DNA from 2 places in the Pantoea sp. S18 genome. Region 2 is predicted to be linked to the other one. Evidence: predicted binding sites of a transcription regulator. Region 2 holds the regulator's gene; the other holds the start of a gene.

Evidence for each region. The regulator PurR, encoded in region 2, represses purine synthesis genes. The targets are predictions, from matches to a motif close to CANGCAAACGTTTGCNTG.
Region 1: a site for PurR is predicted at 1,413-1,430, ahead of guaD (guanine deaminase). Genes of this name have one in related genera too.

Annotation. Positions count from the first base shown of each region.
Region 1 covers NZ_CP142688.1:2,105,651-2,108,774, reverse strand. Annotated here, with positions in the region: gene VIJ98_RS09790 (YnfA family protein) at 65-391, shown strand; gene ydfG (bifunctional NADP-dependent 3-hydroxy acid dehydrogenase/3-hydroxypropionate dehydrogenase YdfG) at 474-1,220, opposite strand; gene guaD (guanine deaminase) at 1,606-2,934, shown strand; gene xdhA (xanthine dehydrogenase small subunit) at 2,931-3,124, shown strand, end outside.
Region 2 covers NZ_CP142688.1:1,869,706-1,872,829, reverse strand. Annotated here, with positions in the region: gene VIJ98_RS08690 (C40 family peptidase) at 1-735, shown strand, start outside; gene VIJ98_RS08685 (YnhF family membrane protein) at 791-880, opposite strand; gene purR (HTH-type transcriptional repressor PurR) at 1,155-2,180, shown strand; gene punR (DNA-binding transcriptional activator PunR) at 2,177-3,088, opposite strand.

The DNA.
Region 1 (3,124 bases), 240 kb from region 2:
CATCGCTGCTTCTTTGCTCACCAGCGGTGAGCGCTTTGTTTAGCTTAGTGAGAGATTTTCTATGCTGGTAAAAACCGCCTTGCTGTTTTTTATCACTGCGATAGCGGAAATTGTTGGCTGTTTCCTGCCGTGGCTATGGTTAAAGAAGGGCATGACGGCCTGGCTGCTGGTGCCCGCCGCAGCGAGTCTGGCGCTGTTTGTTTGGTTGTTGACGCTGCATCCCGCCGCGAGCGGGCGCGTCTATGCGGCCTATGGCGGCGTGTATGTGTTGACGGCATTGCTCTGGCTGCGCGTGGTGGATGGCGTAAAACTCAGTACATGGGATTGGGTTGGCGCGCTGGTCGCCTTTAGCGGCATGTTGATTATTGTGACAGGCTGGGACCGCACCTAAATCGTAGGGTCGCCATTCATGGCGACCTGGTTCGCATTGAAAGCGACCAGGTGCGCATGAATGCGCACCCTACAAAATCACCTTAACCTTTATGTACTTTCAATCCTGCGGTGGTTTGCGTCACCGGCATAATCTCCAGCGTATTGATGTTGACGTGCTTCGGCAGCGTCGTCACCCAATAGACCGCTTCAGTCACATCTTCCGCCGTTAACGCGGTGGTGCCTTCGTAAACCTGGCCCGCTTTATCGTCATCGCCTTTGAAGCGCACGTTGGAGAACTCGGTGCCGCCCACCAAACCTGGCTCGATATCGGTCACGCGCAGCGCGGTGCCGTGCAGGTCAGTACGTAGATTCAGGCTGAACTGGCGCACGAACGCTTTAGTCGCGCCATACACGTTGCCACCCAAATAGGGCCAGCTGCCCGCAATCGAACCGATATTCACGATATGACCGACGTTGCGCTCAACCATGGCAGGCAGCACCGCACGCGTCATGTACACCAACCCTTTGTTGTTGGTGTCGATCATATTTTCCCAGTCTTCGATATTGGCTTTGTGCGCTGGTTCTACACCCAACGCCAGGCCAGCATTGTTCACCAGCACATCAATATTGCGCCATTCAGCGGGCAGGGAGGCAATCACTTCATCGATGGCGGCGCGATTACGCACGTCCAGCTGAACGGTATACAGATTATCGCCCAACTCATCTTTCAACTCTTTTAAGCGCTCAGCGCGACGTCCGCTGGCGATCACTTTATGACCTGTAGCAATGAAGCGGCGGGTGATACTTTGACCAAAACCAGCAGTTGCGCCAGTAACAAAAATAATCATCTCACTGTTCCTTAAACGATTTCAGGTTATCAGCCACACCTTAGCATTAACCTCGAACCCATGCTCATGAAAACCAAAGGCAGCTTGTTGCAGGATTTTTCCTGCACATTGCGAGTGCATCAGCGCACCACAAAGACGCACGTTTGCGGGCGATGAACTCGCCATGTCAGGTAAAACTTACCGCAATGTTAAATCGCAACCGTTTGCGAATACAGGCAACCGGTTGCGCACACGTTTGCCAGGCAAGCTTGACATAAAAACACGTCCAAACAATCTATAATATTGAAAGTAAACAGTATTTTTTGTTCTTTGCATTGGCATGCGCTTTGCAAACTATCTTTAAGGCAATCACCTGCATTAATAAAAAAAGCACCAAGGAACCATTATGCCTTACGCACCCGAAACGCTGCTGCGCGCCAGCTTCTTTGATTTCACCGCTCTGGCCGCGCAGCCAGACGACATCGCTGCCAACGCGCGCTATCTCGAAGATGGCTTATTAACGCTGCGTGACGGCAAAGTGGTCAGCCTTGAAAGCTGGCAAATCGCGGAAGGGCGCGTCGATCACACGCGCGTCACCGATCTGCGCGGCAAACTGATCGTGCCCGGCTTTATCGATACCCATATTCATTACCCGCAAACCGAGATGATCGGCGCCTTTGGCGAACAGCTGCTGGAGTGGCTCAATCAGTACACTTTCCCGGTAGAGAGCCAATATCACTGTCCCGATCACGCGGCAAAAATGTCAGCGTTCTTCCTGCATCAGCTATTGTCGAACGGCACGACAACAGCGCTGGTGTTCGGCACCGTGCATAAGCAGTCGGTTGATTCCCTGTTCAGCGCCGCACAGCAGCTGGATATGCGGCTCATCGCTGGCAAAGTGATGATGGATCGCAACGCACCGGAATACCTGACCGAAACGCCGGAAGAGAGCTATCAGCACACGCGTGAACTGATTGAGCGCTGGCATCAGCGCGGCCGCCTGAGCTATGCACTCACGCCGCGCTTTGCGCCGACCTCGTCGCCGGATCTGCTGGATAAAGTGCGTCAGCTGCGCGAGGAGTTTCCTGATGTCTGGATGCACACGCACTTAAGTGAAAACCAGCAGGAAATCGCCTGGGTAAAAGCGTTATTCCCGGAGCACGAAGGCTATCTTGATGTCTATCATCACCACCAACTCACCGGCAAACGCAGCGTGTTTGCGCACTGTTTGCATCTGGAAGATCAAGAGTGGCAGTGCCTGCGTGAAACCGATTCATCGATCGCCTTCTGCCCGACGTCAAACCTGTTCCTCGGCAGCGGCTTATTCAACATCAAACGTTGCTGGCAGCAGGGCGTGCGCATGGGCATTGGCACCGACGTGGGCGCAGGCACCACCTTTAATCTGCTGCAAACGCTGGGCGAAGCCTACAAAGTCGGCCAGCTACAGCAGTACAAACTCAGCGCCTGCGAAGCGTTCTATCATGCCACTTTGGGCGGTGCACACGCGCTCGACCTCGATGACGTCATCGGCAACTTTAATCCCGGCAAAGAGGCCGATTTTGTGGTGCTCGATCCGGCGGTGTCGCCGCTGCAGAAGCTGCGCAACGCCAATAGCAAAGATATCTGGGAGCGGCTGTTTGTGATGATGACGCTCGGCGACGACCGTAACATTGCGCAAACCTGGGTGAGTGGCAAGCCGGTTTGGCAACGCGAAAGTGAGGAGCAAATCGCATGATCCAGTTCTTACTCAACGATCGTTTAGTCACCGAACGCGAGCTCGATCCCAATCTCACCGTGCTCAACTACCTGCGCGGCCAGCAGCAGCGTCGCGGCACCAAAGAGGGTTGTGCCTCTGGCGACTGTGGTGCCTGCACCGTCACGCTCGGTAAAGTGGTGGATGGAGAGATGCAGTATCAGGCGGTCAA
Region 2 (3,124 bases):
GCTGCTGCATCTCCGCATGCGCCCGTTAATGCCAGTTCGCTTAAAGCAGAGAAAAAGAGCGCACGTGAAGACGAGCGCCGCAAACGACGCCCGGTGAAAACCACCACCAAAAAATCGCGCCTGACTGCTGTTCAAAAATTCAAACTCAAAAAACAGACCAAAACAGAAACCGCGCTGCACAAGACCACCAGCAAAAAATCCCCGCTGAAACTCTCTGCTAAGAAATACGGTCATCAACGTTTAGCGAAGAAAACACCAGAGATCGCCGTCGATGATGAAGCGTTAGCGCTGACCGGCATCAAAATGAGTAAGGCGCACCGCCAGCGTTATCAAAAAGCGCGTGAAACAGCGATGACCAAATTGATGGGCCAACTCGGCAAACCTTATCAGTGGGGCGGCACTTCGCCACACACCGGTTTCGATTGCAGCGGCTTAGTGTGGTACGCCTATAAAGATTTGGTGAAATTCAAATTCCCGCGCACCGCCAATGAGATGTATCACCTGCGCGATGCGGCACCGATTAAGCGTGAAATGCTGGAGAAAGGTGATCTGGTGTTCTTCCGCATTAATAATCGCGGCACCGCCGATCATGTTGGCGTGTATCTCGGCAACGGGAAATTCATTCAGTCGCCGCGTACCGGCAAAGATATTCAGATTAGCGCACTGGGTGAGGATTACTGGCAGAAACACTATGTGGGCGCGCGTCGCATGATGACGCCAAAAACTATTCGCTAACTGTTGCGCAACAATCATAAAAAGCCGGATGCTGTTCTCAGCTCCGGCTTTTTTGTTAATGCATGATCGCGGTAAAGCTGAAGGCGATAATCATCAACAGTGCGCCAACGGTGGTCATTAGCGCCAGCTTCAGGTCGGTATTCATCACAACTCCTTAGTCACACAATTATTAGGGTTAAGGCGATTTTCGCACAGCAATGGGCAAAAATCTCGTGTTATCCGCGCCAGCTTGTTAGAATCGCCGCCTTTCGTTGCGCAACAGATTTTGCGCGTGCTGTATTTACAGCGTGATGAAGTGATTTCGCCTGCTAAAACACACCGTTTTGCCCGCTTTTTTGGGCTATAAAAGCATTAGCAGACGCAAACGTTTAACAATATACTTATCAGTAAGTTGCGATAAGCCCAGGAGTACCATTTTCATGGCAACAATTAAAGATGTCGCAAAACGCGCGGGTGTCTCAACCACCACGGTTTCGCATGTCATCAACAAAACGCGTTTCGTTGCGGAAGAGACGCGTAACGCCGTATGGGAAGCGATCAAAGAATTACACTACTCGCCCAGTGCCGTGGCGCGTAGTCTCAAAGTTAATCACACCAAAACCTTAGGTTTGCTGGCGACCTCCAGCGAAGCGCCCTATTTCGCTGAAATTATCGAAGCGGTGGAGAACCGTTGTTTCGAACGCGGGTACACGCTGATTCTCGGCAATGCGCACAACGATCTGCAAAAGCAGCGTGCTTACCTGTCGATGATGGCGCAAAAGCGCGTCGATGGCTTGCTGGTGATGTGTTCTGAGTATCCAGACGATTTGCTGCAGATGCTGGAAGAGAACCGCAACATTCCCATGGTGGTGATGGATTGGGGTGCATCGCGCGGTGATTTCACCGATACCGTGCAAGACAATGCGTTTCAGGGCGGCTATCTCGCCGGGCGTTATCTGATTGAACGCGGTCATCGAGATATCGGTGCCATTCCCGGCCAGATGGAGCGCAACACCGGCGGCGGCCGTCACGCTGGCTTCCTGCAGGCAATGAACGAAGCGGGCATTACGGTGCGTCCGGAATGGGTAGTTCAGGGCGACTTTGAGCCTGAATCGGGCTATCAGGCGATGCAGCAGATTTTAAATCAGAAACAGCGCCCAACAGCGGTGTTCTGCGGTGGCGATATTATGGCGATGGGCGCGATTTGCGCTGCTGATGAGATGGGTTTGCGCGTACCGCAGGATATCTCAGTCATCGGCTACGATAATGTGCGCAACGCGCGCTATTTCACGCCAGCGCTGACCACCGTGCATCAGCCAAAAGCCGAACTGGGTGAAAAAGCGCTGGAAATGCTACTGGATCGCATCACCAGCAAGCGTGAAGATCCGCAAACCATTGAGGTTCAGCCAACGCTGATTGAGCGCCGTTCGGTGGCGTACGGTCCGTTCCGCGACTATCGCCGCTAAGCCGACAATTCGCTGAGCCATTCGTGGTTCAGCGTTTCGGCATCCCCGAGATAAGCCAGTAACCACTCCAGCGCCGGTGACGCGCGCTGTTCTGACCAGCTGACGCAGCACGGACTGTCCGGAAAGGCCTGCGGCAGTGCCAGTTCCACCAGTTTATGGCTGTCCAGCAGAGGACGCGCCAGATGGCCTGGCGCCATGCCGACGCATAATCCTGCCAGCAAACAATCCATCCCGGTTTCCCACTCTGGCACCACCAGACGTCGCTGATTATCCAGCGTCCATGTCATACGGCGCGGCAACGCACGCGAGGTATCCTCCAGCACCAGCGATGGCCATACTCGCAATGTTTCATCATCCAGCTCCGTGCTGTTAACCAACGGATGATCCGGACTTACAACACAACGCCAGTTCAACGCGCCCATATCCTGAAAGGCAAAACGTCCGCCCACCGGAATCGCCTGGGTTGCGCCAATCGCCACATCAACCCGGCCATCTGCCAATGCATCCCACACGCCGTTAAACACTTCGTAGCTGATAATCAGCTCCATATCGGGAAAGTGGCGATAGAAATCCTTCACTAACTGCCGCGTGCGCTGCGGTTTAACGATGCAATCAACCGCGATGCTTAGCTCCCCGCGCCAGCCATTTGCCAGTTGCTGACACTGTCGACGGGTTGCCAGCATTTTTTTGATAACAGATCGTCCTTCACGTACAAAATGCTCGCCCGCCGGTGTCATCACCACTTCGCGGTGCTGACGCTCAAACAGCGGCACCGCCAGCCAGCTTTCCAGCTGGCGCACGGTATAGCTGACGGCAGAAGGCACACGATGCAGCTCCTGCGCTGCCGCACTAAAACTGCCAGTGCGCGCCACCGCATCCACCACTTCAAGCGCATATTCTGACCACATAATTTTGCCTTCAAAAAATTTAACAGCACTATGCAA